Puniceicoccus vermicola: one gene and its partner. The protein of the gene in region 2 interacts with the protein of the main gene of each other region in a pairwise test. Links are inferred from orthologs where the notes say so. Each region holds a gene or a part of one and is shown on either strand. Other genes may lie near its edges. The genes, in order: ruvA and H5P30_RS01545.

Region 1 (15,573 bases), on a different replicon or contig from region 2:
TCGAGGGTTTCTCCATTGGAGTCCTGAATATGAGAGCGCATGAGATAGTCGGCTTGCCACTCGATCAGGTCGAGGAGCTCATCAAGCTGTCCGGTCTCGATCCAAGAGTTGCGCTGATCGGCGGCGCTCCATCCGAGAAGGGTGAAGCTGAAAGCGCCGGGCAAGGCAAACTTGACGTGATCGCCGGCATCGTAGAATCCACCGGAGAGATCGAGGCCGACATCGGAACCGTCGTTGACGGCCGAGTCCCCCCGCCAGCTGACCCGGAAGTCTTCAGGGAGATCTCCGGAACGCTGGGCGTCGTAGAAGAAGAGGCTCTTCTGCATCGCCTCGGCGTAGTTGTAGTCGCCGGTCTGCTGCTTGCCGTCTCCGTATTCAGCGGGCTCGGGATCGGGAGTCGGATCGGGCAGGGTGGGATCTGGGTCTGGGTCCGGGTCAGGATCGGGGTTATTGCCACCTTCGACAGGGGATCCGTTGAGGGAGACGTTCTGTGGATAGAGAGTCTCACCAGCCAAGGGGCCTCCTGAAGCGGCGTTGAAGCCAAAGCTGATGGTGCCACCCGCAGGAACGGCGGCGTTGTAGCTCTTGCTGCGGACCGTGTAGGTGTTTCCGGTCTGCGAGACGATCTCGGCGTTCCAGATCGATCCGATTCCATAGGGGAAGTCGAAGGTGACTTCCCAGCCAGTCAGGTTCTGAGGGGCGATCAAACTGGCTTCGGCGCTGAAACCACTGTTCCAGGAAGAGCCGACGGCGACCTCAAGAGAGCCGGTAGGTGTCGGGTCTGGATCGGGGGTTGGGTCCGGATCGGGATCCGGCGTTGGATCGGGATCCGGGTCGGGTGTGGGATCTGGGTCAGGATCAGGATTCGGGTTTTCGCTGGATTGTCCGTTGAAAACGAAGTTTTCCGCAGTGGTGTCGTCGCTACTACTGGCTTGGAAGCCAAAGTTCACGGAGTTGCCGGGGGCGATGGTGCCGTTCCAGGAAGCGTTCGAGAAGGTGAGCGTGTCGCCCGCCCGGGTTCCGCCGTCGGCGTTCCAGAAGTTTGTTAGATCGACTCCGAGATCGAAGGAGAGGGTCCAGTCTTCGACGTTAGCCGTGCCGTTGTTGGTCAACGTTACGGCTGCGGTGTATCCACTTCCCCAGTCGTCCACGATCTGGAAGTCGATGGTGATGTCGCCTTGATCAACGGGGTCAGGGTCCGGTGTCGGGTCAGGATCGGGGTCCGGCGTTGGATCGGGATCAGGATCCGGCGTTGGATCTGGGTCTGGGTCAGGATCGGGAGTGGGGTCCGGATCCGGGTCGGGAGTAGGAGTCGGTGTGACTTCTCCTCCGAGAGAGATGGAGGCGATGTGGGCGTGGAGGTGATCTATTCCTCCGGGCTCTGCGTTGAAACCGAATGTCACCGACTCTCCGACGGGGATGTCTCGATTCCAGTCGGCGTTCTGAACGGTGTAGGTGAGGCCTTCGGACTGGACGATCGTGCCGCCCCAGACGGAGCTGATCTCGTGTCCAATGGTGAATTCCACAGCCCAGTCGTTGATGGGAAAGTCGCCGGTATTGGTGACGGTTGCTTGTCCGGTGAATCCACTGCCCCAATCGCTTTGGACGGCGAAGGTAACGTCGGCGTTGAGTTCACCGTCTCCGAATTCGAGGTCAAACTCGGGGTAGCGTCCGCTCCCATCGGCGGGATTTCCGTAGCCGGTCCCGTCTCCAAAGTCGACGTCGCTGGCGGAGAAGAATACTTCGCCAGCGGGATCGATTCGTTGCCAGATGACATAGAGGACGTGGTGGCCGGTGCGCTGTGGGAGTTCTACGTCGAAGCGGTAGAGGTTGCCATCGCGGACGTAGTTTTCTGGCCCCTCAAGAGGAACGAGATCATCCCACTTCAGGGGTTGGTCGGGGCTCCACCCTTCCTTGGTCAGAAAGGCGAGGAAGTAGCTCGGATCGTGAGGGACGTGAGCGTCGTAGACCACAGGGTAGGTCCCGGCATTGACGGGAGTTGCGGGCCAATCGCTACGGGTGAGGTTGAGGCCTGCGTATTTATCCCTTCCGGCACCGGCGAGGGTGCCATCGGGAATCATGGCCCGATAGGGGGCGAGATCACTGCCGTTGTAATTGGGAACGAGAAGACTGACTTCGTGCCAATCGTAGAATGCCTGGGTGCCGGCGGTCGCGATAGCGGCGGCAGAGACTTCGCTTTTCGGATTTTCGGGATTCTCGAGGAAGATACGATAGGGACGACTGATCGGGTCTCCCACCGAACCGTGTCCGAGAACGAGGCTGGGAACGCCGAGGCTGGATACAGCCGCGAGAGTGATTCCGAGCCAATGGGAAGCAGGGGAATTTCGCATAGAGCTAGCTTTCGGTAGAGTTAAACGATTCGATCCTTTGTGGATGCGAATTCGTTTAGTATGAGCTGATCTGGCGTGGATTTATTCCCGAATGTCACGAGTTTACAATTAGTTTAAAAACTCACCTGTTGGAAAAAAACTTATCTACGAGCATATCCTTCTCCGCAGAGTTTCTCTTTAGAGCCGGAGGCACCGGACACTCGATCGAATTTCAAACGAGTCCTCTGAGAGTCTCCAGAGATTCAGTCTTCTCACCTTCTTGGAATCCGGAAAGAAAACACCGTTCCAACGTAACCATTCCCAAGGAGGCCGGACCGGTTGGTGACATCCCGACGAATCGGGTAGGAGTTCTTAGCCTGGGGGGCCTTCGGTTTATTCGCGCAGGGCCTCCAGAGTGGAGGGCGAGCCGTGGGTGACGAGGGCGTGAACTTTGCCGTCTTTTTTCCACGTAAGCGCCGAAACTTCGGCAAATTCTTTGATCTTCATTTTCGGAAGTGTGGGGGCCACCGAGTCGGGGACTTCCATATCGACGATGAAAAGGCGGAATTTATCTCCATTGAGGTCCTCCAGGAAGAGAACACCGATCACATTATCCCGACCCTGAAGGATCGAAGCCCCGGTTCGTTTCATGGCATCGACGGACTTGGGGAGAGTTGCGGGAGTGGGCGCATTTCGATCCCGGAGGAACTGGAGAAGTTCCTGGGGCTTGTCGTGCATGTAGTCCGGGGCTTGGTGCGCCCTTATTTCATTGCGAACCGTTTGATAAAATTCGGGCATTTTAGCGTTGGCCGTCGCTTCCCGAGGTTCGAACAAAATGACGGAAACAAAGGCGACCACGGCGAGCGCGGCGGCAAATGAGCCGAGATTTCGGAGAAACTGGCGCGAAGCCAAATTGCGGAAGGTGGGGAAGAGCACCACCTTATCTTTCTCTTCATCCACAACCTGATCTTCATCCGTTGTTTTCGAGGCAATATCCAGTAGCTGGTCACGGAGATCGGCGGGTGGCTCCAGTTCATCCAGGCTACAGCTAAATGCCTCATCAAACTCCTTCTCACGGCGAAACCACTCGGCCAGTTCCGCGTCGTTGGCAGCCATAGCCAAGGCTTCCACAACCTCGGGTGAGGAGGTTGCGGCCTCATCCTGAGTGCAGGCCTGCAAGAGGGACTTGGCTTCGTCGCGGGTCATCGTCTAGTGGGTGTCTGCTGCTTGAGCAGAGTGTTCTTGAGTTCGGATTTTCCTCGGGCCAGTCGGGACATGACCGTCCCGATCGGGACCTCAAGGATCTCACCGATCTCACGATAATTGAAATGTTTTAGATAGTAAAGCGTGAGGGGGACTCGGTAAACCTCCGAGATTTTGAGTAGGGCTTGTAGGGCGGAATCTCCATCCAGGGCGCGGGCGGCATCGGACTCGATTGAAGGTGACTGCGACACCAAGGTTTCGGGGGTGTGAAGCTGTTCTCTTTTGCTTTTACGGATTTGGCGCAGAAATTGACGATGAAGGGTCGTGAAAAGCCAGGTTTTGACCTTAGAGGCGTCTCGGATCGTGTGGCCTTTTTGGGCAAATATGGTGAAGGTTTCCTGAACGAGATCGGAAGCATCGTGAGAGCTCCCGCTGAGACTGAACGCAAATCGGTAGAGCGCCCGGTAGTAGGCGTCCACCAACTTGGTGAAATCAATCTCATCTTCATGTGCCATATAAGATGCGCCAAACGTTGCGGCTATTCCCGTTCTTGTAAAACTTTAATCTTTTCGAGGTCGGCTGCCGAGAGGGCGATCTAGCGGGAATAATCGAAGCCATTGGGTATGAATTGCTTAAATTCGGAGCACGCGGTGCTGATTTTTGTTGGCCCCGAGAGCGATGGGTTCATTATTCTTCTCTTATGAAAAAGTCTCTGCCCGCCCTCGCAATGCTCTGGCTCCTCGTCCCGATTGTGGGCTTTGCTCAGACCTCCGCGGTTTGCGAAACCTACGAAGAATTTGATCATTTGATGCTCGCCAAGGACGGTGGACAGGCATTCGAACTGTTGAGCGAGGATTCGCAAAAGTTTGTGGAGGAAGTCCGCGAGATCTCCATATCTGCGGATCGAGAGTCACTTTTGGAGCAGCCGTTGCCGGTCATTTTGGCCGTGTTCAGTGTGCGCAGCGCTGCCGACGGTAAGGCTCCGGCCAGTGGGGGGCAGACCTTGGTTGATATGGCCCGTGGCTATGAGGAATCCAGCGCCGTCACTGAGATGGGCGAGATTACGATCAACGGGAACACCGCCTCCGGGGCGATCCTCGTGAACGGGAATCCGAATCCGATTGATTATTCTTTCGTGAAGGAGGACGGAGCTTGGAAGGTCGATATGGCTTCCCAAATGAAAGAGACGGAGGAGTTGATGCTCGGACCGATCAAGGCTTCAGGCATGTCGAAGGACAAGTTTCTCGATCAGATCGCTGAGGCGATGAAGGGGGAGTTCTCCGTCGACGTCTGGCAGCCGATCGGAGGCTAGGTCTTTTTCGCTCTTCGACGGAGGGTCTAGATCGACTCCGCCTCGGCGAAAACCTGCCCATCGTCCTCGTAAAATCGAATCGTCATCGGTCGGCAGCAGACTTCGCAGTCGTAGTCCCACTCGGTAGGGACCTCGGTGGGAGGCGGTCCGGGGATCGAGAACGTCTCGAAGCAACTCGGACAGGTTACTTCGCAGTAGGGGCTGGCATCCATATACGGTCTGCCTAGCGCAGGGCCATTTTGACGAGGTCCTCGGTCGTCGGAGTTTCGCCAGCCGTTTTCAAGCTGCGCTCGACAGCCTTCCGGGCATCGGCCGGTTTGAAGCCCAAGGTGACGAGAGCGGCCACGGCTTCTTCGGCGGTTTCGCTGGAGCCGGAGGCGGCGCTGGCGCCGGGGACGGTGCCGGGCACTCCGAAAGACGGGACCTTATCGCGAAGCTCTACGACAATGCGTTCGGCGGTTTTTTTGCCAATGCCCGGGCATTTGGAGAGCATGACCGTATCGCTGGAGGCGATTCCTGCCGCGAGGGCGTCGGCGGGCACGCGGCTGAGGAGAGTCAAGGCGGTCTTGGGGCCGATACCGGAGACCTTGGTCAACAAATCGAAGAAGTCGCGTTCGGCGGCGTCGAGAAAGCCGAACAGATCCGAAGAGTCCTCGCGGATGACCTGGCGGATGTGCAACTTCGCTTCGCCGCCAACGGGCGGGAGTTTTTCCGAGACCCGTAGAGGAATGTGAACGCCGTATCCGACACCATGGGTGAGAATGACCGCGAAGAGCGGAGTGGATTGGAGCACTTGGCCCTGAAGATAGACAATCATGATGCGTTTAGGAAGGGTCTTTCCACTCGTCGAAGATGAGCACGTCGTTAGGGCGGGACCCATCCTCTTTGCGTTCTTTGAGGATTTCTTTCTTTTCGTCGAGATCGATCCAGAAGAGCCCGTACTGTCCCGGCCCTTCACTGAGGGGCACGTCGAAACTCTCGGGAAAACGGATCCAGGCCCAGTAGGCGGCTCGATAGAAAGGAGCTTTGTATCCGGGGACGAAGGACGCTTCGTCGTAGACCATTTGCTCAAGCTGGAGGGCCATTTTCCGCTTCTCGTCGATATCGGTCGAGTCCCGGTATTGATCGATGAGCACATCCATTTCCGGATTCGCGGTATTGGTAATGTTATTGGTCTGGGGCTTGTTGGCGTTCACCGAATGAAAGCCTTCCCAGTAGCGGGGATAAGGGAGACCGATGTTCCAGCCCATCAGTGCGAGCTGGTGCTGCTTCTCCATTACCTGTTTGTAGGAAGAGGTGCCCTCGAGGGCGAGGATGTTGATTTCCAGACCCGCCTTGCGGGCTTCCTCTTTCAGAATTTGAGCGATATCGACCGCTGGACCTTTGACGACGTTGAGAGAGAAGCTCAGGCGTTGCCCTTCCTGATTGCGAAGAATTCCGTCGGGACCCTGCTCGGTGTAGCCAGCTTTGGCAAAGGACTCCCTTGCCTTCTCGATCGAGAACTCCCGCGCCCGGATATCGTGATTGGTGAACTCGCCGTATCCATCCGAGCTTGTGTTCATGCGGGTGTAGTCGCCGCGGAAGTGTTTCTCAATGACGCGGTCAAAGTTCATCGAATACTGGATCCCCTCGCGAACGTTGATATCCTCGAGGCCTGGCGATGCGGTGTTGATCCAGATCCCCGTGTTGGGTCGTGGCACTTGATTGTAGAAGATGGCTTTGCGGATGAGGCCGCGGTCAAATTCGGGAACTCCCTCGGAGCGCTCGTACCAGTATTCGGGAAGATTGAGGGAGAACATGTCGAGGTCGCCCTTCTTAAATTTCTCCCAAGCAATGTTTACGTCCCGGATCAGTTCGTAGTGCTTTGCGTCCGGATTGTATCGATTTTTGAAGAACTTGTGATCGTCGGCCCACCAATCTTTGAGCCGGGTCAAGCGAATGGAACGGCCTTGGCGGATGTTTTTCGAAAGGAGCTCGTAGGGGCCGGTGGTGGGTTCAAACGTCCATTGGTTGTCTTGCACCCAACTCGGGCCGAGGGTGCCGTAAAAGTGGGCAGGAGTGGGAGCGACACTCGCGAATTCAAGTGGCTCGGGCTTGGCCGAGGAGAGGTGAACGGCAATCGTATGGTCGTCGTAGCGGGTGATCCCGGCGTATTCACGAGAGTACCAATCGTTGTACCAAGGTGCCACGATGTAGGGGGATTGCATGAAGTAGAAGAGGTAGAGGAAATCGTCGGCGGTCACGGCTTCGCCGTCCGAGAATCGGGCTTCCGGTCGGAGCTTGAAGTAGACGGTTTCCTTATCTGCGGATACGGCCCATGCCGAGGCGATCGCCCCGAAAAATTTACGGGTAACGGGATGGCGTTCAGTGAGCGAAATGATGTTGTCGTCTTTCAGCACGGAGCGAAAGGAGCTGTTCGAATCCGGCCCGATGGTCCGCAGGGTCGGGGGGAAAGAGCGAATGAAGGAGCGGAGAGTGCCGCCGCGCTTGGCGTCGGGCGAGGCGAAGACCTCCTGATCCATGCCGTCGACCCAAGTCAGCCCGCTCGGCAAGTCTTCCGGAGTGGCGAAGTGAAAGAAGTCGGGATTGGCCGCGTAGTATTCCTCGGGACTCATGAGGTCTTCGTCGGCCGATTCAGACGCCGTTGACGATTCGGAGGAAGAAGGGCCACAGCCCACCAGAGAAATCACGATCGCGAAGAGGAAAACCAGCAGGAGCCCCAAATGCGGGTGTTGATTGGAAGATCGCATAGGGATGAATCTTGAGTGCTTTCTCCGAAGGTGCAAACCCCCATTCGGGAAGATCGCCACGAGTTCCTCGGGCTCCTGATCTGCGATGGAGAGAGAGTATCGAGAGCATCTTGCTCTCGATTTGCGTAGGAAGAAGGAGAGAGCTGGAAGCTCTCACTACTTTGGCTGGTTGCCGAGGTAGGTCTTTTGCGGTGGAAGGTAGAAAGTAGCGAGAGCATCCTGCTCTCGATTTGCGTTGGAATGAGAGAGCTGGAAGCTCTCACTACTTTGGCTGGGTTACCGGGTAGGGCTTTTGCGTTGGAGAGGAGAAAGTAGCGAGAGCATCCCTGCTCTCGATTTGCGTAGGAAGAGAGAGAGCTGGAAGCTCTCACTACTTTGGTTGTGTCACCGGGTAGGTCTTTGCGATGGAGAAGAGAGAGTAGCGAGAGCATCTTGCTCTCGATTCGCGTAGGAAGAGAGAGAGCTGGAAGCTCTCACTACTTTGGCAGGGTTACCGGGTAGGGCTTTTGCGTTGGAGAAGAGAAAGTAGCGAGAGCATCCTGCTCTCGATTTGCGGATGAAGCGAGAGAGCTGGAAGCTCTCACTACTTTGGCAGGGTTACCGGGTAGGGCTTTTGCGTTGGAGAAGAGAAAGTAGCGAGAGCATCCTGCTCTCGATTTGCGGATGAAGCGAGAGAGCTGGAAGCTCTCACTACTTTGGTTGGGTTACCGGTTAGGGCTTTTGCGATGGAGAGGAGAAGGTAGCGAGAGCATCCTGCTCTCGATTCGCGTTGGAAGAGAAACCAACTCCGTGCCCGCGGGAAAGCTCTCTCCTGACCTTACCGGTAGTAGGTAAATTTCTTGGGGTCGAAGGCTTCGCGGAAGGCTTCGCCGACGAAGGTGACGAGGATGAGGACTACGACCATGGCGAAGAAGGTGGAAGTGACGATCCAGGGGGCATCGAGTCGTTGGGTGCCTTGTTCGAGGAGTTCTCCCCAGCTCGGGGTGGGTGGGGGGATTCCGAAACCGAGAAAGTCGAGAGCGGTGAGGGAGGTGATCCCGGAGGCGACCGTGAAGGGGATGAAGGTAATGACGATGGAGAGGGTGTTGGGCAGGAGGTGTCGAAAGATGATTTTCATCGGCCCGGTTCCCACGACTCTGGCGGCGGCGATATAGTCCCGGGCTCGTTCGCGGAAAGAGGCGGTTCGCATGTAGCTGGCCATGCCGACCCAGTTGAAGATCACCATGACGAAGAGAAGTGAGCCGATGCGAATGCTGGGCCTGACATTCGGGGGGATGGTCGAGGCAAGAATGATGACGATGTAGAGGAACGGGATGTTGGACCAGATCTCCATGATCCGCTGTCCGAAGAGGTCGATCCAGGAACCGAAGTAGCCCATGGCGCAGCCGATAACGATCGCCAAGAGGTAGGTGAAGGCCATGAGAGCCAGCGAGAAACCGAGAGCAATGCGGAAGCCATAAACGAGGCGGGCGAGGACGTCCCGGCCCAGCGGGTCGGTCCCCAGATAGTGCTCCTGCTCAAAGGAAGGGGGGTAGGGCGGGTAGGATCCGTCGCGATAGACCGATTCGTTGGCGCTGTAAGGAACAATCGGCATGAGGACCCAGTTCGGATTGCCGGGCTCAGAGAATTTTTCCTTCAAGGCTCGGTAATCGGCTTCGTAAAGATAGGATTCACCGAAGGTTTCCCCGGTGAACTCGGATCCATAGGTGGGGAAGTACAGCTTGCCTTCGTAGGAGACGAGGAGAGCCCGGTGGTTGATCCAGAGTTCCGCGAAGGCCGAAGCCAGGATGATGACTAGGAGGATGAGGAAGGACCAATATCCCCGGCGGAGACCACGGAAGCGGGCGAGGCGGCGTTGGGTGATCGGGTTCATCGTTTAGTCGAATCGCACCCGGGGGTCGACGCTCGCGACGAGCATGTCCGAGAGGATGTTGCCGATCAGGAGAAGAATGGAGGAGATCAGAAGAATTCCCATGACGACTGGATAGTCGCGTTCCATTAGAGAATTGTAGCCGAGGAGTCCCATGCCATCGATGGAGAAGATCTTTTCAATGAGAAACGAGCCCGCGACAAAAATGGAGAGGGCGTTGCCGAAATTGGTCGCGATGGGAATTAGAGAGTTTCGCAGGGCGTGACGGAAAACACTGCGTCGGAAGGAGAGACCTTTCGCGGTCGCGGTGCGCATGTAGTCGGCGGCAAGGTTGTCGAGGAGGCTATTTTTCATTAGCAGGGTCAGAAAAGCGAAGCTCCCGATCATGTAGCAGACCAGGGGAAGGACGGAGTGGCTGACCAAGTCTTTGACCTGCTCCGGGAAAGAGAGGTGGGCAAAGTCGGGGCTCACAAAGCCCCCGGTGGGAAACCATTCGAGCTGAAAGGCAAAGAAAACCAGGAGGAGGGCGGCGAGGACATAGCCCGGGATGGCATAGCCCGTGAACACGACGATCGAGGTAAATCCATCGAGATGAGTGCGGTGCTTGATCGCTTTCAGGATTCCGAGAGGGACGCAAATCGAGTAGGTTAATATAAAGGTGATGACTCCATAATAGGCCGATACCGGCATCCGCTCCAAAATCATGGAGGTGACTGGCACCTGATAGCGGTAGGATCGCCCCAAGTCTCCCTGGACCACTTGGCCGAGCCACTCGACGTAGGCTGCGTACCAAGGCTTATCGAAGCCATAGTAGGATTCGAGCTGTTCAATCTGGCCCGGAGCCAGTCCAATGCCCTCCGTTGAAGTGCGAGAGGTTTCCCCGTCCGCCATCTGGCCTTGCATTAAGGCTTGTTCGACCGGACCCCCGGGCAGAAATCGCGTGATTGCAAAGACAACGAGGGTGATTCCGATTAGAGTGGGAATGACCAAGAGGAGTCTTTTGAGAAAATAGACCTTCACGTTAGAATTAGGTGAACTCCATACCCTGGGAAAATCAAAGCCAAATCAATTGGGAAGTGCCTTAATGAGATATTTTATAAAATAGTAAAAGAATCGCGCGACGCTGGCCATCTCTTGAGGAGGTGAAAAATGGGCGTTGACAGAATTGGTTTTGAAGAAAACAATCTTAAGGACTATGAAACAGCTTCTAACTTCGACTTTCTTTTGTTCTCTACTCCTCGCCTCATTCGGCCTCGCACACGCGCAGGACGGGCAAGTTAAACCAGTCAACTCCACACAAGATCAGAACACAGAAACTGAGGGTATGTCGATGGTTCTTGTCGGGGCTCTTTCGGCATCGGTTACCCAGGAATCCATAGATTTTGCGAATCTCCCATCCGGGCGAGTGGTCAAAGTTGGCAAAGATGGAGTGCAAGTAACTACGCCAGAGGGAGCGCCCAGTGTGCCTATGGAAGTTCCTCGGCTCGGAACCAATTCGGTACACATTCTCCCTGAAGCTGAGAAGAGGGCTTTGGCTCGCAAGCTTCAGACCTCTTACGACCAAATCATGACTGCTTATGATGATGGGGCTATCTCCGAGGACGATACTTTGGCGATCGTCAAGTTCATGTACGACATGGAACTCCCTTACAGCGAGACTTTCAGGACTTCGGTAGAAAGGCGTTTTCCAACTATCCAGCCTCAGCCTGGTCCGACTCCCCCCGAGCTGTTTGAGCTAGACGACACGCAGGTGACCGACCCGATCGACACCACGTCTGACTACTTCACTCCGTAGTAGTAAGGTTTGTGGAGTCAGCGGCCGAAGCGGTCGATTTACTCTCTTTTGACGCCCGCGGAAACGCGGGCGTTTTTATTGGCATTGCCAGAGGGGGCCCACCGTCTAGCATTTCTTTCGCAAAAGGGTTGGTCCCCTTTGATGCGCTATGCCCAATTTTTCTGCAATTACTGAGGTCAGCTGGACGGACCCACGGGTCTTGTTCCTGGTGGGGCTGGTCTTGGCCTCCATTCTGGGAGCGCTGGTCTTTATCGCTCTTAAGGTGGAGCGTCGTCGCATGCTGGCAGCTTCGCGCCAGGAGGACGCCGAGCGCTTGGGCCGGGCTTTTGCGGGCACGGGCCTTTGTTTTTGGGATTGGGACATCGATAAAGGCATCTTCAGTTACGACCACGAGTGGTTTGCGGCGCACCTCGGTTATGACGAACCTCACCAGGAGTTGGGGTTGGATTTTATTGGTGCGATCACTCACCCAGAGGACATTTCCAAGAAGAACGAGTCGCTGTATCAGCACATGGTGGGGGAATCGGACTCCTATTCGGCAGAGTTCCGACTCAGGAAGAAGAATGGTTCTTGGGTCTGGATCCTATCCCGGGGGAAGATTTTCGAGCGAGATAACAACGGGCGGGCTCTCCGTTTTGCCGGAGCGGATTCGATCATTGAGCAGCAGAAGATGGCCGAACTCGTTCTGGAGATTGAGAAAGAGGTTTCGGTCCGGTTTGGAGAGGTCTATTCATCGGATGGGATCCTCCAGGCTTTGGCCGATGGATTGGTGCGCCTCTCGGAATTTGAGTTTTCCGCAGTGTTTGCCAAAAAGGACGGAGAACCGAACCTTCACCGGATTTTTTCGCGGAACCTACCCAAGGAGCTGGATGTTCTACAGACTCTCAGTCGAGAAAAAGGTCAGACTTCTCTTTTTTATTACGATGAAACGGAATTAGAGAAGCTGCTGGGGAAAAAGCTTAGTGGACCCATGTCCGTGACCGAGTTGCAGATCATTCGTAGCGGAGAAGTCGCCGGTTGTGTGTGGGTCGGTTCGCTTGGGCGCAACTATGCTCCAGAGGTTGTGATGGAGGCGATTGATCAGTTGGAGATCCAGGCTCAGGGTGCGTTGGATCGGATCGAGTCCGAATCATTTTATCGGGCCGGTCAGCGAAATTTGAGCACTTTGATTAACTCAATTGACGAGATGATCTTCATTCTCGATGTCAATTACGGGATCGTTTACATCAACGATGTCGTCGGGAGTGAGCTTGGTTATGAGCGTGAAGATATACTCGGCACCAGTTTGCTCGACCTCATTCCCGAAGGGGCGAGGGACTTGGTGCGGGAGAATTTTGTCGACCTGATCTCAGGAAATTTGCCCCTCTGCTCCGCTCAGTTTCTCAAGAAGGAGTATGGAATCATGCGGGCCGAGGTGCAGATTACAAACGGTCGCTGGGGGGAGACGGACGCTCATTTCTGTGTGGTTCGCAACGCGGGTCGGCGGGATGAAGCGACACGGGCTCTCGAGCGGCGTGATAAACGCCTCCGGGTGGCGTCTAATGCTCTTGTCGAGCTGATCACCTCCTCTGACATGGAGACGGGGATTCGCGAAGCGATCAGTTCGGTCGCATCGGTGTTCGCGGCAGATCGAATCTGTGTATCGGAAAAGGTCGGGATCGATCGGCAGGGTGAGAGTGTCGACACCCATCAGGTTTGTTGCTGGACGCGGGAAGAGGCTCCTTCGGTGAATCTGGGTCTGGAAAATCGTCAATCGCATCTAATCGAACCCATTCGCTGGTCCGAGGATCTGCGCTCAGGCAAAAGTGTATCGGTGATCCGGGATCATTGCTCTCCGGAAGAGCAGGAATATATGCGTTCTCGAGGCGTTCGCTCACTGTTGCTGGTGCCGATTCATCTGCGGGATATCTGGTGGGGAATCATGGGCGCCGAGATGCGGGAGGAAAGTCGTGAGTGGTCCGCGGGAGATATCTCCCTCTTGGAAATCGTGGGCTCGGGGCTGGCTGGCTTGGTGGAAACCGTTCGCCTGCAGCGTGACCTCATTGAGGCGAAGGACGAAACGGAGAAGACCAACCACGAGCTGGGAGAGGCGATTCGCCACGCCCAGGAAATGGCTGAAGAGGCTTCGCAGGCGAATCGCTCGAAAACTGAGTTTTTGGCGAATATGTCTCATGAAATTCGCACCCCGATGAACGCGATTCTCGGATTTGCCGAGTTGATCGAAGCGGAGATCACCGATCCGGAGCTTGTGGAGTTTCTCCGGGCGATCCGTTCCAGCGGCAAGACTCTCCTGGCTCTGATCAACGATCTGCTCGACCTCTCGAAAATTGAAGCCGGGAAGATGTCACTGCAGTATGAGCCGATCTCTCTGGGAGACCTCATCCAGGATATGTTGAACATCTTCGAAGTCCGTTGCGAAGAGAAGGGGATCACTTTGGAGTCGGAGATCTCTCCGGAGATTCCTGCCCAGCTGGTCCTCGATGAGGCTCGGATCCGGCAGATCATTTTCAACCTGTTGGGCAATGCCGTGAAGTTCACTCATAAGGGCCGGGTCGAACTCCGGGTATCCTGCGCTCCCAGTGAGTCTTCTCCGCATCGTGTCGATTTGAAGATCGAGGTCTCGGACACCGGAATCGGCATCGAGAAGGAGGACCAGAAGAATATTTTCGAGCCCTTTGAGCAGTCTCGTGGGCAGAAGCAGAAAGTCTACGGCGGGACGGGCTTGGGGCTGTCGATCACCTCGCGGCTTGTCAAGATGATGAAGGGAACTCTCTCTTTGAGCAGTGCTTTGGGGCGGGGCAGTTCGTTTGTTGTCGATCTGCAGGGGGTTTCGGTCCTTCAGACTCTAAGGCCGGCCTCGAATTCTGGGAATGGGGAGAGGGAAAGTGAGCAAGTTTACTCGGGGAGAAAGGTTCTCGTGGTGGACGACAATCCATTGAACCGTCGAGTTTTGGTAGCCTCTTTGGGGACGCTCGGGATTGAGGTCCGTGAAGCTGCCGACGGAGAGGAGTGTCTGGAGAAATTGAAAGAGGCGCGTCCAGACCTGATTCTTCTCGATATTTTGATGCCTGGCCTGTCTGGAGGGGAAACCGCTGAGAGAATTCACGAGAGGAAGGAGTATGACGGCCTACCGATTGTGGCCTGCACGGCTTTGGACCTCTCGAAAGCGCGGAAAATCTCGGAGACGGCCAGATTCGATGATATTCTGGTCAAGCCCGTGTCGCAAGGAACATTGCGGAGCGTCTTGAGTCGCTTCCTGAGGGTGAAATCCAAGCCAGACGAAGAAAAGGCTCTGGAGGGACCGGAGACCGTGAAAAAGGTTGCCGACGAGCCCCAGTCGGAGCGATCGGCTTCGTCTGACCCGGACCGACTCGCGGAGCTTGTCCAAAAACTGGAGGTGGAATACCTCTCGGAATGGGACCGCTTGCGCAAGCGCTTCCGGATCGAGCCCATTCTTCAGGCCGCAAATCACATGGTTCAGGATGGACAAGAATTCGGTTCACCTGAGCTGGTCATTTACGCCGAAAAGCTCCAGCATTGGATCAGTCTATTTGATGTGAGCAAACTAAAAGAGTCGATGGAGCTGTTTCCCTCTGTGATTGAGGAGATTCGGTTAAAGGCGGAGTCGTCCATGGATTCGCCGAAAGAGGGGGTTGTCCGATGAAAAAGGATTTGGCCTTTGGCCGGAAGCCAGTGATTCTCTTAGTGGACGATCAGCCCCGGAATTTGCAGCTTCTGGGAAATGCTCTGTTCAAGAACGGGTATGATGTCGCTCTCGCGAGCTCGGGACCGGAAGCGTTGGAATTGATCGAGGAGTCGCCACCCGACTTGGTCCTTCTCGACGTGATGATGCCAGAAATGGACGGATATGAGGTCTGTCGCCGACTGAAGGAGTCGAAACTGGCGCCCGATCTCGAGGTCATCTTCGTGACGGCCAAAACCCAAAAGGAAGACATCCTTCAGGGGTTTACCGCTGGAGGGGTAGACTACATCACGAAGCCGATTCAAATCCCCGAGGTGCTGGCCCGGGTAAAGAGCCAGGTCTCCCTTAAATTTGCCAAGGACGATATTCGTGCGGCCAACCGGAAGCTGTCACGGGTGATCGAGAATCAGCAACGCTTTCTCTCCATCCTCTCGCACGATGTCCGGGCTCCGCTCTATGGATTGAACAATCTCCTTCTGGAAGCCCTCGAAAATGCCGATGATCTCGAAAAAGGGGATTTGGTTGAGATGGTGAAGACCTGTGAGGACTCTTCCCGGCGACTTTCCTCTTTCTTTGAGGATGTATTGGTCTGGGCCCGCAACGAAGCGGG
Region 2 (15,460 bases):
ATCACCTTCCGGGAAGCCGACAACCACTTTGAAGCCCAAGGGGGCCGGGATGACGCCGTCGAGGTTGCGGGCCTCCTGACGACCATCGCCGCGAGCTTGACCAAGATCGGGAACGATATCCGTCTCCTCGGATCGGGCCCTCGGTCGGGTCTCGGTGAGATCGCTCTTCCTGCCACTCAGCCCGGATCGTCGATCATGCCGGGCAAGGTCAATCCGGTGATGAGCGAGATGCTGGTCCAATCTTCCATGTACGCGATGGGCCTCGGTAACACGGTCGCCATGTGTGGTCGCGATGGTCATTTCGAGCTCAACGTCACCATCCCGCTCATTGCCTACAGTCTCCACGAGTCGATCAAGGTTCTGGGGAATGCGGCCAAGACTTTTGCCGATCGGTGTGTCGCTGACATTGAGGCCAACACCGAGACCTGTGACCAGCTCGTAAAACGTTCGCTGATGCTCGTCACCGCCCTGAATCCGCACATCGGTTACGACAAGGCCTCGAAGGTGGCCAAGAAAGCTTTTGCCGAAAATAAAACCCTGCGTGAAGTCGTTCTTGAAGAAGGACTTCTTGATGAACAAACTCTCGACGCCGCGCTCGACCCCATGAGCATGGTTCATCCGTCCGCTTAGGGCGATGGAGTCGAGGGTGACGAACGAGTGAGTTCCCAGCCGAAAAAACATTCCAAGTTCAAAAGCCGTCTCGACGCGCTGGAAGGGTTTCTGGTCGATGTGGTTTACGACCGCAGAACTGGCCGTTCGGCCACCGTGGTCGGTTCGATCCTGAACGGGTTTTCGTATCTCTTCGAGTCGATCGTCCGCTTCCGTTGGTATCTTTATAGCAATCGGATTTTCCGCAATCGTCCGCTCGGGTGTTTGGTGGTCGTAGTCGGGAATTTGACGGTCGGGGGAACCGGTAAAACACCGGTGGTGGAAAAGTTTGCCCGCAGTCTCCACGAGCAGGGGCGAAAGGTCGCCATCCTCAGCCGAGGATATAAGAGCAAGAAGGAGCCTTTTTATAAGAAGTGGTGGCGGGCGGTTACGCACGTCTCCGAGCCCCCTCCGCGGATCGTCAGCGACGGGGAAAAGGTATTGATGGGCCCCGAGGAAGCAGGGGATGAGCCCTACATGCTCGCTCGAAATCTTCCCGGCGTCCACGTGCTGGTCGATAAAAACCGGGTCAAAGCGGGCGCGTATGCCATTCGTCGTTTTGGGTGTGACACCTTGATCCTCGACGATGGTCTGCAGTATCTCCCTCTCAAGGGAAGTATGAATCTGGTCCTCGTCGATAAGACCAATCCTTTTGGTAACCGGCGGCTGCTGCCCCGAGGAATTCTCCGCGAGCCCGTGAGCCATTTAAAGCGGGCATCGTATGTATTTTTGACCAAGTCGGACGGTTCGCCCTCCGAGGAGCTCGAAGGGTTTATTCATAAACACCATCCTGAGGTGGAAATCATTGAGTGCTCGCACCGGCCCACCCACCTGCAGAGTCTCGATCTGAACGAAAAGTTCCCGGTCGAGAAGTTAAAGGGTGCACGGGTCGGAGCCTTCAGTGGGATCGCCGTGCCCGAGGGGTTTGAAGCTTTTCTCCGTGATAACGGGGCCACGATTCGCTACAACCGCCGCTTCCTCGATCATCATTGGTTTACGGATCGTGAGCTGCTGTCGATCGGAGAGCAGGCGAAGGAAATCGGAGTCGATTTTCTGGTGACTACCGAAAAGGACGCAGTGCGGATCGGCTCGCAGATCGATTTCGGCCTTCCGATCTATTTTCTTCGCCTCGAAATTGGCATCCTCCGCGGTGCCAATGACTTCGAAGAGGCCGTGGCGAGGGTCTGTTTCCCCGGTCGGCCTCTCTCCGAAAAGGCGCAAGTCAAAGCGCTGCGAGTCGCTTCGGCTTCGTAGGTGGGACTGGGTCCATCGAGCCTGTCGGAAATCGCAAATTCTGGATTCTCGATCTCCGGGAGATCAATTTACGGCGAACTACTCCCGCAAAACCGGCCGGGGGGCTATCGTTCGTTGAGGTGTTCCTTCATCGCGGAGAGTGTTTCCGGACTCAGGTGGTGCTCGATGCCTTCGGCATCGTTGGAAGCGGTATTTTTCGAGACCCCGAGGGAGACGAGAAACGATTCGACAAGCCGATGTCTCTCGTAGCACCAGGCGCCGAGCTCGCGACCCTTATCCGTAAGGGATATCCCGCTTTCACTGCGTTCGAGAAAGCCTTGTTCACTCAATTTTTCAAGAGCACGGATGACCGTGACGTGGGAGACGGCGAAAATCTTTTGCAGGTCGACGACGCGAACGGGTTCTTCATTGCGCTCCATTCGGTAGACCGATTCGACGTAGTCTTCCGTTCTCTCCTCGCGGTGCTGGCCGCGGATCGCCCGGTGGGTGCGGCGTAGCCGTTTCTTTGGGTCCGTTTCTGTTTTTTGAGTTCCGGCCATGACAGCCTCCACTATGAAGATGTTGGAAGCGGAGGAAAGTTGATTTTGTGAGTGAGTTTGCAGGGTCGGAAGAGTTGGTGCGAAGCATGGGTCAGGAAGGGGAGGAGTCATCCAGAATGGGTCTTCTTAGAATCCACGATTCGGGTTTTTGTCCTTTTGCTCCAATTGTGACGATTTGGAAAAGAAAATGATTTCGTTTTGACGCTGGCGCAAACCATGCTCTCTGTTCTCGTATGTCATTAACTCTTCCGCCAGGCCGCTTCGATGCCTACATCTTCGATTGTGATGGAACTCTCATCGATTCGATGCCTTTGCACCTCGAAGCCTGGAACTATGGATTGCGACAAGCTGGCGCGGATTGGGATATTCCGGAGGATTATTTTTATGATTCGGCAGGAAAATCACTCCTGCAGGTCGTCGAAGAGCTGAACGCTCGCTTTCCGGGAAAGCTGCTCGCCGAGAATGTAGGAGAGCACAAAGAAGAGTTCTACCACCGGAAAATTCATGACCTGAAAGCTTTTTCCGATGTGGTCGAGCACCTCAAGGAGGCTCGTGACCGTGGGATTCCGACAGCGGTCGCTTCGGGGAGTGCACGCTTTGCAGTCGAGAAATCCTTGGAAGTCACAGGGTTGATCTCGATGGTCGACGTGATCGTGGCCGCCGAAGATGTCACTCGAGGCAAGCCCGCTCCCGACTGTTTCCTCTTGGCTGCGGAGCAGCTCGGAGTCGATCCCTTGCGGTGCCTTGTCTTCGAGGATGGCAAAGCGGGTCTCAAGGCCGCGGGGATCTGCGGTATGGCCACCGTCGAGGTGGACGCGCGCCGTGGCGCTGCTCTGCACGTCTGATCCAGAGAGGACATCTCTCACTCCGTAGAGGTTTGATTGACCCGATCGGGGCAGCTTGATTGTCTGCGAGGCAAGATGAGTCGGTTCTTCGCAATTTCATTCTCCTTTCTGGCAACGGTCCTCATCGTATTGGCAGCCGGGCCGACCGAGAAAGACGTTCGGGAGTATTTGGATCAGTATTTGGGAGCTTGGAGAGGGGAAGTCTCAGTCGAGAACTCCAGTGGCGAAGTGATCCGGACCTTTCCGCTCGCGGCCGAGTATTGGAAGTCCGGAGATGTGTTGAAGGGGCTTACCGCTTTCGAAGTTGGGGGCGAAATGACCTTCATTGAGTCGGAAAACTACTTTCGCAACGGCCTCCTCTTTGCCGATGTCACTCAACAGGGGGAGACGGTGACCTACCGGGGATATCTTCGTGAGGAGTCGCTGGATTGGGTGCCCTACGACGTGGATTTGAATACTGAGCGGCTGATGAAGGAATGGTTTTCCGAAGAGAACGGAGAAACCATCCTTCGCGTGGTAGGGGAGGAGTTGCTCCATTCCGACAAAGGGACCGGCAAAGTGATCCTCAAGGCCAAGATGATTCGTCAGTAGATCCTATCGGGTAAAGTTTTGCCCGCTTTCGTTTGCCGTTCCGGCAAAATGCCAAAATTTCATTGCCAAACTTCAGACAGCTGTCGATTCTGGTCGGGATGAAAAAAATCGCCCTGTTGTTGTCTGCCTTCTGCTTAGTTGCCTTATCCGGATGCAATACCGGACCGACTACCGCTCAGCGTGAAAATATGCTCGAGCCGAACGATAATTATAACTTCTTCGGAATCGTAAAGTCGGAGCAAGGTACCTTTAAGCATCCTTCGCTCACCACCGCCGGAGTGTCCGTCGATGAAGTCACCACTCGCGATAACTACAGTGGTGACAGCGTGACCCTCCTCTGGGGCCTGATCACGCTGCGCGACTATTAATTTTTCTCAGCTTTCGCCCTCTTGGGCGAAAGCTGCTACCATTTGGTAAAACTTCTCGAAGTTCCCCGTCCCGTCATTCGGGCCGGGGCCTGCTTCGGGATGGTATTGGACGGAGAAGACCGGGCGATCCTTCAATCGGAGTCCGGCGACCGTCTTATCGTTGAGATTGATTTCACTCACGATGGCCCGATCTGCGATGGAATCGGGTTCGGAGGCAAATCCATGGTTCTGGGCCGTGATGACGACTTGGCCCGTCTCCAGATTTTTGACCGGCTGATTTCCGCCGCGGTGACCAAACTTCAGCTTAAAGGTTTTCCCTCCGATGGCATGGGTGATCACTTGGTGACCAAAGCAGATCCCGAAGACCGGATATTGATCAATGAGGCTCCGAACCGTTTCGTGGGCGTAGGTGACCGCTGCGGGGTCTCCGGGGCCGTTGGTTAGGAACACGCCATCGGGATTGAAGGCTTCGATCTCCTCGGCCGAGCAAGTTGCAGGGAAGACTGTGACGTCAAACCCATGGTCATAGAGATGCTTGAGCATCGAGTCTTTGGAGCCGTAGTCGATGGCGGCGATCCGGAAACGCTTCCGCGGTTCCCGAATCTTGCCGAGATGGGTGCCAATGACGGTAAACGGGGTGCAGCTTTCGGCGGTCCCCTCAAAAAGTGTTTCTTCTTTGCGAGTAACGTCCTTGACGAAGTCGACTCCTACGAGGCCAGCCCATTCGCGGGCGCGCTTTACGGCTTCTTCGCCGGAAATGCCTTCCGTTGAAAGGCAGCTTTTCATGGCGCCGGAAGTGCGCAGCTTCTTGGTGATGGCGCGGGTGTCGACCCCGCTGATCCCAGGGATGCCATTCTCGTTCAGGTAGTCGGGGAGGCTCTGGGTCGAGCGCCAGTTGCTGGCGACCGGGCTAATTTCGCGGACCACGAAACCGCTGGCTTGCGGGTGGGCTGACTCAATGTCGTCGATATTGACCCCGTAATTGCCAATTTGGGGAGCTGTCATCGTGACGATTTGGCTGAAGTAGGAGGGATCCGTGAGGATTTCCTGATAGCCCGTCATGCTCGTATTAAAGACGGCCTCACCGACCACTGTTTTCTTGGCGCCGAAAGCAACGCCGTAAAAACAGCTTCCGTCCTCGAGGGCAAAAACCGCTGGTTCGTATTCCATATTTGTCTTTGTGATCGGTTGAAGTGTCGGGCGCAAAGAAAAAACCTGCGGATTCTCGTGGGATTTGTGCTTCACAGAGATTTGTCTCCGAAATAGAGCAAAAGAGGGAAAACGTTCACCCCTTTGACTTTCAGGTGAACCCCCGTACTCTCTTTAGTTTCCCAACTGAAAGTTAGAAAGAATTTTTATGTATCCAGACGATCGCCGTGATAATTGGTACAAGGGCCAGGGCTACTGGTCCGACGTCCCAGAGGAAAAGTGGAAGAGTTGGCGCTGGCAGCTGCAGAACCGGATCACTTCGGTAGAGCAGCTCGAGAAGTATATCGACCTCACCCCCGAAGAGAAAGCGGGTACTCGGTTTGCCGAATTCAAGCTCTCTCTCGCCATCACCCCTTACTTTTTTAACTTAATCGATCCGAAAGATCCGAACTGCCCCGTTCGGCTCCAGATGATCCCGCGTGCCGGCGAAACGCGCACCGCACCCGAAGAGCTTCTCGATCCGGTCGGGGAGGAGTCCACTATGCCGGTCGAAGGTCTGGTCCACCGTTATCCGGATCGGGTTCTGTTTTTGGTGACGGATCGTTGCGCTTCGTATTGCCGCTACTGCACGCGGAGTCGCCTCGTCTCCAATGCCCAGGATTACAATTTTCACCCGAGCTTCGAAGCGGGGCTCGAGTATATTGAGAATCACCCGGAAGTACGGGACGTCTTGCTCAGTGGAGGAGACCCACTGCTTCTAAACGATACGAAGCTAGATTACCTTCTTGGTCGTTTGCGGGCGATTCCGCATGTGGAGTTCATCCGTATCGGCAGTCGTATCCCGGTTTTTCTTCCACAGCGGATCAATGACAAGTTCTGTGAGGTGCTCAAGAAGCATGGGCCGATCTGGATGAGTATCCACGTCAATCATCCGAAGGAATGTACGGAAGAGCTTTATCAAGCCTGCCAGCGCCTCTCCTTCTCCGGAACTCCGATCGGGAATCAATCGGTTCTGCTGAATGGAGTGAACGACAACCCCGAGATTTATCGCTCGCTGATCCACCGGTTGTTGATGATGCGCGTCAGACCGTACTACTTGTACCAGTGCGACCTCATCACGGGAAGCTCCCACTTCCGCACTTCGGTGGAGAAAGGGGTGGAGATCATTCGGGCCCTTCGTGGAAACACGACTGGCTATGCGATCCCTCAATTTGTCATCGACGCTCCCGGTGGTGGAGGGAAAATTCCGATCAATCCCGACTATGTCGAGAAGGTGACGGAGGATGAGATTGTTCTCCGGAATTACGAAGGGCGTCTCTTCCGCTATCCGCTGAATCCCACCGCAGACAAACCCATCGTTGAGGAACCCACTGGAGAGGTTCCACTTCTGGTTTAGGAGGTTCTACCGGATCGCATAGAGCTTGCGGGAGAGCTGCTCGGAGACGGTGAATCCCGCGTGAGGCGCGAGCTTCGGGACGAGAGGTTTTGCTCTCCGTTACCGAGTGACGCCCCAGAAGAGTGCATCAATTCCGACCCGGAGGCGGAACTCGGGTGCCCAATTGTTCTCGCGTTGCCAGAATAATTCGGGACTCACAAAGAAAAAGAGCCAATTTTTCCGAAGGGGGTGGCGATAGTTGGCGATGACGCGATGCTCATCAATCGTCTTATGTCCGCTGATGTGGCCGGAGATACGATAGATCAGGTCGATACCCTCATTGTAGGACCGGGCAGAGACGAGTGGGCGGCGATCTGTGGGTTCGATCAATCGCCAGACATGTGCCAAGGTGACGGAGGATGCCCATTCGATACCAGTCGTGGCTTCCGTAATACGAAATCCAGTGTCACTTTTGAGCATGATCGGGTCCCACCAGCGGCCGAGCAGAAAGTTGCCTCCAGTGCCAAATCCGTCCTCATCTGTCTGGTAAAAGACACTGTATTTGGGGATCATCTGCCAGTCTATCGGCTGGAAACCTTGGGACCAGGTGCCGATTACGTACCCGACAGGGGGCCAGCGGACCTTTCCCCCGACTTTGACTGACGTGCCTTTGAGGATCCTTTTCTGCAGGCCGATTTGCGGGTCGTTGTCCTCTTCGTTGGGCTGGGTATTGGGGAGAGGTGCGAGGTCACCGGTGTCGATGATCAGGCTCAATCGTTTCTCCAGGCGTCGCAGGCGAATGGAGGCGTAGTAATCCAGTTTGAATTGGTAGTCAGATGAGTCGCTCTCTTGGTAGACGAGGTAGGGCATCAGCCGGATTCGGTTGTGGAAGGTCTCGTCTTCAATGAGGGTTCCGTCCGACAGAAAACTGTCGAGGATCTGGAGGTTCTCGGCGAATGTCAGGTAGACGGAGTTTTTGGCATGGTCGAGATAGTCGTATTGGTCTCCCCGAAGGAGTCCATGATCCTCTTCTTCCGGGAGGTTCCCCTGATCGGGTGCATTGCTGGGAATGTGCTTCGGAGGGCGACTTGTGGAGTCGCTCTCAGGTGGGGTTACCGATGAACCCGCTGCGAGGATGGTGATGGAGAAAAAGGAGCTGAGGAGGAGAACCGACAGCCACTTCATGGGTCGAGAAATGAGAGGCAGGCGTCCGCTGCGAAGTTGCCACTTAAGAGGGCGAGGGGAATTCCTCCTCCGGGATGGGCAGATCCTCCCGCATAAAACAAACCCGGGCAACGGCGGTCACGATTCGGGGAGCGAAGGAAGGCTTGTCGCTGAGTATTGGAACTCATCCCGTAGAGAGATCCATTCCAGGCGCGGTAGGATTCCTGATAAAAGGTCGGGCCGTGGTAGTGCGACCATTCGATTTCCTCAGGGTCGATCGGATAGCGCTGGAGGAGCTGTTCGATGACTCGACTGGCGTAGGCGTCGTTTTCCCAATTTTGAAACTTCTGTAGGCTCGGGGCGTTGACGAGGACGAACCATCCCTCCTTGCCCTCCGGGGCGAGATGGGGCTCGGTGGCCGAGGGGCGCGAAAGGTAGAGAGTCGGATCGGGAAGAGGTCGGGGCTCGGTGAACAGGGCATGAAATTCCTCGCGGTAGTCTCCCGGGAAAAACACGTTGTGACAGGCTAGATCGGGGTGACGGTTTTGCAGGGCCATCAAGATGACAAATCCACTGCTGGAAGCCTCCTTGCGCGCGGTGCGCCGGGCCTGTTGGGAGTGGGCGGGGTGATCGGCCAAGAGGGGGCCTGTCCGGCTTTGGAGGGTGTCCTGATTGCAAATGACGGAGGGGGACTGGAGCATCTCTCCGTCGGACAGTGAGACTCCTGTTACCCGTCCTTGAGAATCGAAAGAAACTCGGTCGACCTCGGCGTTGGTTTCGATTCCCACTCCGAGTTCACCGGCGAGTTTTTCGAGCGCCTGGACCAAGGCGTACATGCCGCCGCGGCATCGCCAAGAGCCAAAGGCCAGCTCGGCGTAGGCAACCACATTGAAGATGGCCGGGGTTTGGTGTGGATCTGAGCCGTTGTAGGTGGCAAAGCGGGAAAACAATTGGATGAGGCGAGGATCTCGAAAATATTTCCGCAACCGGGGTTCCATTCGACCGGGAAGGAAATCGGGGAGGGCTCGGAGGGCTTTCGCCCAAGGGATCGAACGAAGAGCCGGGAGGCCCGGCGGGTTGAAAAGGAAAGCGGGTCCGCTGACTTCCCAAAGGCGCGTAATGTAGGCTCTGAATCGTCGAAATCCGTCGATCTCATCGGGAAAGCTCTCGGCAATCGCTGATTCAAAGTCGTCCATTGTCCCGGGGGCATCGAATCGGGATCCGTCGGAAAAGAAATAACTGCAGCCCGGTTCCACCGGTTCGATCTCTAGATAGTCCCGGCGGTCGCGACCGACAGATTGAAATAAATCATCGAGGACGAAGGGGAGGGTCAGGACCGAGGGACCCAGATCGAAACGAAACCCGTCCCGCTCAAAATAATCGCATTTCCCACCGAGGTGGGAATTTTTCTCGAGGAGGCGCACCGATTTCCCGGCTGCAGCGATGCGACAGGCGGCCGAGAGTCCTCCGAATCCCCCACCGATTACGAGGCTGTCATACTGAGAGGAGGACATGAGCGAGCAGAATGGAGGAGAGTGACTGTCAGGAGGTGATGTGGGGCCGTTTGGTCGTGAACCAGTGGCACATGGCGACCGCGGTCGCATCGGACTCGTCGAGGGAGATTTTCTCGGTCGCGCCAGCGACCATCTGCACAAGAGTGCTGCGCAATTGCTCCTTACTCGCTCGACCGTAGCCCACCACGGCTTGTTTGATGCGGAGCGGGGGATATTCGTTAATTTCAACCCCGCGAAGGACCATGGCAGCGATCGCCGATCCGCGGGCGGCTCCCAGAACCAGTGCGGTCCGATAATTCTGGACGTAGATGGCCTCTTCGACGGCAGCAACTTTGATGGGGAAATCCTGAAGAATCTTATCGAGGCGCCGGGATATCTCGCCAATGCATCCCTCCGTTTTGTAAGACGGCGGAAATCGAAAAACCTCGGAGTGAAGCAGGGTCGCCTGGCGTCCCTTGGTTTCGATCACAGCGATCCCCGTCCCGCGTAGACTGGGATCGACTCCGAGAATGATGCCGTCCATCGGACGTCGGTCGACCCGTTCCGGAGTGGAGGCCCGGTTTTTCGCCGTTCCTCCGCTGCGGACGAATTCCGCCCAAAGTTTTCCATTTGATTTTCTCGCCACGGAAAGAGAGCCAAACGGCATTCCACCTTCCCTGCAAATCCCAAGGCCAGGGATTTCCGCGAATGCGGTGAGTCGGTGGGTCGGTGAGTCGGTGGGTCGGTGAGTCGGTAGGCCGGTGGGAATTTGGGCCCTATCGTGGGAATCGCACGACTCAAGTAATACCGAATTTAGTAAGGTTTGACCGTTATGGTGCAGCGCAGAATCGAAGCAGCGCAAGGCGCAGGGATCTGATTAGTATCGAGATACGCTCCGATCCCTGCAACGCCGCGACCTTCGATTCTGGACGCATCCCCCTGGGACGGGCGGGAAATGAGCCCGAGCAGCGTTAGCCCAATTGGCACGGGTCGCAGACCCGCCTCCAATTGGGCCGCCTTGCTCAGACTCATTTCCCATCCCGCCATAACTATCAAAACTTCCTAAATTCGGTATAATGCGAGTTCGGGGAGAGCCCAGAGTAGCGAGAGCTTCCAGCTCTCGATTCGCGTGTGATCGGCTCGAAAGCCAAATCTTCACCTTTCAAACCTTCAATCCGGGCTCCTCGCTCATCCGGCCGAGCGAGTGGATTCGAACTCAGTCAGAATGAGGTTGTGATCGGAGAGCCGGCGCCCGTCGATGGCGGCGGGAATGACGTGGTATTCCTGGCAATGCAGTTCGGGGGTGTGGAAGCAGTAGTCGAGGCGTCCGCGGCCGAGGCGAAGAGGGCTCCAGCCGTGGAAGGTTTGGCTGCGGTCCGGTTTTCCTTCTTTACGGGAAGCGTCCTTGAAACCCGGGGGGCCGGAAAGGAGTTCCTGAAAAAGAGGGTTGCGCGGTCTCATGTTGAAATCGCCGCAAAGGAGAATGTGGTCGTCGGGATTGCGGTCGTAGGTCTCAAGCCGTTGTTCCAGCAGTTCGAGGCTGCGCGCCCGGGACTCCCGGCTCTTGTGGTCGAGATGAAGATTGATGAGCCAGACACGGGTCTCCGGATCTTGGTTCGGGTGGAGGCCGAGGACTCCGGCCAGCCGATGGCAGCGGGCCTTCCAGCCGATCGAGGGTTCATCCGGCGTGGGGGAGAGCCAGAACCGATCCGAGTGGAAAACGGAGAAGCAATCGCCGAGAAGCATAATGGGCACCCCTTCGCCGGTATGGGTGCCGTCTTCACGGGGATAGAAGACCGCGTCCTTCGGAGCGATTCGTTCGAGGAGGTAGGGGTAGGCTTCGGGGAGAACCTCTTGGAGGCAGACGGCGTCGGGCTTTTGCGCGAGGATGAGATCGGCGATCTCCGCCATGCGGCTGCGAAGGTGGGCGGTGCGTTCGGTCCGCCGATTTTGGACGTTGAAGCTGAGAAGGCGGAATTTCATAGGATCGGCACAAAGAGTCGGGAGATGCCTTGCTTTAATTTATCGGTGAGCGGTTGGTTGCGGAATTTTTCAAGTTCGATGCGTTCGGCCCGTTCGAAGAAGACTTCGTAATGTTTGTCGAGCTGGGCGACGGTATCCCTATCCTCAATCAGGAGGGTGGTCTCGAAGTTGATTCGGAGCGAACGAGCGTCGAGATTGGTCGAGCCGAGGACGAATAGATTGTCGTCGATGATGTAGACTTTGCCGTGGTGAACGGCTTCGTGGTATTCGTAGACCTCGACCCCGTCCTCCATGAGTTGTTCGTAGTGAGCCCGGCCAATATCGACCATGTATTGATGTTCGTTCGGGGTGGGGATGAGCATCCGGACGCGGACTCCGCGGCGTGCGGCCAGCTGCATGGCAAGGATGACGGATTCTTCCGGACCGAAGTAGGGGGTAAAGACATCGAGCCTCTCCTTGGCGTGATTGCAGGTGAAAATAAAGGTCTTGAGGAAAGAACGGTCTGGCTCGTCTGGGCCGCTGTTGACGACGGTGACCGGAATATTGGCGTCGTCGTTGGAGAATCCCGTGTAGTGGCGATCGGCCAGCCATTCCTCGGTAGCGAAGGACCAGTCGGTGGCGAAGACGGTTTGCAGGGCGTCGACGACGGGCCCCCGAACCGACATTTGCATATCGCGCCAAGGACCGACTTCAGAGTCCTTGCCTTCGTATTCGACCCCGAAGTTCATCCCTCCGACGTAGGCGATCTTGCCGTCGATAACCTGGATCTTCCGGTGATTGCGCAGATTCAGGAAATAGCGGTTTCGGAAGGGCTGCACGGTCATGCACCAGCTGAACTGGCCACCCGCCTGGATGAGGGGTTTGAAATAGCGGGTTCGGGTCGAAGCGGAACCGATTTCATCGACCAGAAGGCGAACCTCGACCCCGCGTTTTGCGGCGCGGCAGAGGGCTTCGAGGAGGCGGTCGCCCGCGGAGTCCATCCGAAATACGTAGGTCTGGATGTGAACGAACTTCTCGGCCTTATCGATGGATTCCAGAAGATGGGGGTAGTAGGTCGTGGTATCGGGAAGAAGTTTGAGACCGCTGGCACGAGTCAGGGTGTTTCCCGATAGGTGGGAGACGTTCTGCAGGAGCGGAGCGATCTCGGGAGAGCCTAATGGCGCATTGGGGTCTTCCAGGTGCTCTCCCGGGGGATGGGAAGGGATCGAACGGCGGCGAATTCGGTCTGAGCCGATGGTCAGGTAGAGTGGAATCCCCAAGGCTGGAAAGATCAGGAGCCACAAGGCCCAGAGAACCAGGGAGGTCGTGCGTTTGCGCGAAAGGAGTAGATGGATAAGGGCGCCAAAACCAGCGAGTTGAGAGAGAAACCAGAGAAAGAAGATGATCGTCCACATAGTGAGTTGCCCTCCGGCATCGAAGGGCGAGTAGAGAGAGGAGTTTCCGCTGGAAAAGTCATTCTGTCAAAGCGACTGTGCTCCCTCAAAGGTCGGATGATTTCCCAGAAAAATCGAAAAAGAACGAAAAAAACCACTGGTAAGGTATGGGGAATTCACATTGGATACCGACCCCTCGCAAAATCTCTGAATTATGAAGGCAATTGGAATTGATATCGGTGGTTCTCGCATCAAAGCAGCAGTGGTCGATACGGATGATGGAAGCTTAATCACCAAGCGCCAAAGAATCGATACCCCTCGTCCGGCGACGCCGAGTGCGATCATCGATGCCTGCGGAGAGGTTTTGGAAACCTTTGGCGATATCTCGCCGGTGGGGGTAGGGTTCCCCGGGGTCGTCCGTGATGGAAAGGTTTTGACCGCGCAGAATCTTCACCAGGATTGGATTGGGTTCTCATTGGAGGAGGCCCTTTCCGAACGTCTTCAGCGTCCGGTTCGGGGTCTGAACGATGCCGATTCCGCTGGAGTGGCTGAGGTGCGTTTCGGGGCCGGCCAGGGAGTCGACGGATCGGTGATCTTGCTGACGATTGGAACCGGCCTGGGGTCGGCTCTCTTTACGGACGGAAAGCTGGTTCAAAACACGGAGATGGGTCGTATGTTTTTCGGTCGGAAGCGGGAGGCGGAAGATTACGTTTCCGGAACCGCGAAGGAGCGCGACGGCCTGAGTAATGAAGAGTGGGCCAAGCGGTTCGAAGAATATCTGAAGCACTTGGAGGATCTTTACTGGCCTCGGATGATTATCGTCGGAGGTGGGGGCGCAAAGAAATTTCCGGAAGTGAAAGACTTGATCAAGACCCGCTGCGAACTCCGCCACGCCACGGCCAAGAACAAGGCCGGTATCATCGGTGCGGCCGTTTGGGCCGCGGACCAGAGCTGAGCGAATAGGCCTGGGCGAGGGCCGCGGTCTGCTGGCTCTTATTCGAGCAAATCCGCCGCCGCAGCGTTCTTCCGGGTCTGGTCGGCGTCTTTACAACCCGGGATGACCGAGGTGACGGCTGGATTCTTCAGGCACCAAGCCAGGGCCCATTGGGCCATATCCGTGCCCTCCGGAACTTCCTCGCGTTGGATCTTTTCGACCTCCCTCAATCGCGAGTCCCGAAAATTGTCAGTGTGCCAGGCATTGCGCACGTCGTTGGAGGGAAACTGAGCGCCGGGCTTATATTTGCCACTGAGATAACCGCTGGCGAGCGGCACCCGGGCCAGCACACCGAGATTCTCTTCCTGACAGGTTGGGAGAACTTCCGATTCGGGGGCGCGATCGAGCCGATTGTAAACGACCTGAATCACCTCCGACCCGACATCGGGAGAGGCCTTCACCTGGTGGGAGTTCGTGTTGCTGCCGATCGAGGTGCCGAGGTGGCGGATTTTGCCCTTCTCCTTTTCCTTGGCCAACGCTTCCCAGAGGCCTTCGGTGGCGAAGGCTTGGTCATCCAAAGAGTGGAATTGATAGAGGTCGACATAGTCGGTGCGGAGGGCGCGGAGGGAGTCCTCTAGCTGTTTGACCACGGATTCGGGGTCGATGACTTGGTTGCGGTCGAAGTTTTTCTTAAAATGATGACCGAACTTGGTGGCGATGATCCAATCTTCGCGATTCTCAGCGACCGAGGCTCCGATCAGTGACTCGGAGAGGTGATCGCCGTAGCACTCGGCCGTGTCGATGAGATTGATCCCACTGTCCCGGGCGGCGGCGAAAATCTTGCTTGCGTCGCTCTCCGAGTAGGTGCGGCCCCATTCTCCTCCGAATTGCCAAGTGCCTACGCCGATGACTGAAACTTCTAAACCGGTGGATCCGAGGGTGCGGTATTTCATGGCGACAGGATGCGTTCTCGGGCGAGAGCTGTCAAACAGGCTGGAGGAAGTCCATTCCTTTCAAAAAGGGGGGGTGTTAAAAACGTTTGCCGCCGCGGGTTCCAGGGACAATTCTAACCACTTTATGACTACCCAAAAGCAACGCAAAGGCATCATTCTCGCTGGGGGATCGGGCACTCGTCTCTTTCCGCTAACCCGTGCGGTCAGCAAGCAGCTCATGCCTGTCTACGACAAGCCGATGGTCTATTACCCTCTGTCGGCTTTGATGCTCGCCGGGATTCGGGAGGTGTTGATCATCTCCACTCCGGAAGATCTTCCGCTCTTTCGTAAACTCCTCGGCGACGGTTCGGGTCTCGGGATGAGTTTTTCCTACGAAGAGCAACCTCGGCCGGAGGGGCTCGCTCAAGCCTTTTTGATCGGGGAGAAGTTTCTCGACGGTGCCCCGGCGGCGCTCGTTCTCGGTGACAACCTTTTCTACGGAGGCAATTTCACTTCCGCGATTCGCAACGCAGCCGATTCCGACGAGTCGGTCATTTTCGCATACGAGGTTTCCAACCCCAAGGCCTACGGGGTCGTCGAGTTCGACGATTCGGGCCGAGTGGTCAGCCTCGAAGAGAAACCGGAGAAACCGAAGTCCCGTTTTGCCGTCCCGGGAATTTATTTTTACGAAGGGGATGTCTGCAAGATGGCTCGTTCGCTCAAGCCGAGCGCGCGTGGCGAGCTGGAGATTACGGACCTCAACCGACTCTATCTGGAAGAAGAGCGTTTGCGCGTCGAAGTGATGGGCCGTG

Evidence for each region.
Region 1: the proteins of H5P30_RS01545 (region 2) and ruvA interact in binary tests that used the Escherichia coli proteins (3 or more experiments, as listed by UniProt). The link is inferred for Puniceicoccus vermicola from one-to-one orthologs.

The regions. Positions count from the first base shown.
Region 1 is NZ_JACHVA010000016.1:4,705-20,277, reverse strand. Bases 3,866-6,763 are described here. They hold ruvA (Holliday junction branch migration protein RuvA), read right to left. Parts: upstream 5,663-6,763; coding sequence 5,069-5,662; downstream 3,866-5,068. Other genes in these bases: H5P30_RS01030 (extracellular solute-binding protein), read right to left, coding at 5,670-6,763; H5P30_RS01040 (zinc ribbon domain-containing protein), read right to left, coding at 4,872-5,057; H5P30_RS01045 (hypothetical protein), read left to right, coding at 4,234-4,845; H5P30_RS01050 (RNA polymerase sigma factor), read right to left, coding at 3,866-4,048. Also shown: H5P30_RS01055 (hypothetical protein), read right to left, coding at 2,724-3,536; more of H5P30_RS01050, read right to left, coding at 3,533-3,865; more of H5P30_RS01030, read right to left, coding at 6,764-7,595; H5P30_RS01025 (ABC transporter permease), read right to left, coding at 8,413-9,468; H5P30_RS01020 (ABC transporter permease subunit), read right to left, coding at 9,472-10,485; H5P30_RS01015 (hypothetical protein), read left to right, coding at 10,661-11,260; H5P30_RS01010 (ATP-binding protein), read left to right, coding at 11,409-14,924; H5P30_RS01005 (hybrid sensor histidine kinase/response regulator), read left to right, coding at 14,921-15,573. UniProt on the Escherichia coli protein: The RuvA-RuvB-RuvC complex processes Holliday junction (HJ) DNA during genetic recombination and DNA repair.
Region 2 is NZ_JACHVA010000019.1:30,923-46,382, reverse strand. Bases 8,275-11,059 are described here. They hold H5P30_RS01545 (crossover junction endodeoxyribonuclease RuvC), read right to left. Parts: upstream 10,073-11,059; coding sequence 9,476-10,072; downstream 8,275-9,475. Other genes in these bases: H5P30_RS01535 (endonuclease/exonuclease/phosphatase family protein), read right to left, coding at 10,615-11,059; H5P30_RS01540 (hypothetical protein), read right to left, coding at 10,240-10,473; H5P30_RS01550 (phytoene desaturase family protein), read right to left, coding at 8,275-9,447. Outside these bases: H5P30_RS01595 (class II fumarate hydratase), read left to right, coding at 1-630; lpxK (tetraacyldisaccharide 4'-kinase), read left to right, coding at 658-1,902; H5P30_RS01585 (metal-dependent transcriptional regulator), read right to left, coding at 2,007-2,441; H5P30_RS01580 (HAD family hydrolase), read left to right, coding at 2,675-3,286; H5P30_RS01575 (hypothetical protein), read left to right, coding at 3,362-3,877; H5P30_RS01570 (hypothetical protein), read left to right, coding at 3,940-4,245; carA (glutamine-hydrolyzing carbamoyl-phosphate synthase small subunit), read right to left, coding at 4,252-5,415; H5P30_RS01560 (KamA family radical SAM protein), read left to right, coding at 5,603-6,790; H5P30_RS01555 (hypothetical protein), read right to left, coding at 6,890-7,954; more of H5P30_RS01550, read right to left, coding at 7,951-8,274; more of H5P30_RS01535, read right to left, coding at 11,060-11,409; cls (cardiolipin synthase), read right to left, coding at 11,406-12,803; ppgK (polyphosphate--glucose phosphotransferase), read left to right, coding at 12,997-13,737; H5P30_RS01520 (aldo/keto reductase), read right to left, coding at 13,776-14,669; glucose-1-phosphate thymidylyltransferase RfbA, read left to right, coding at 14,794-15,460.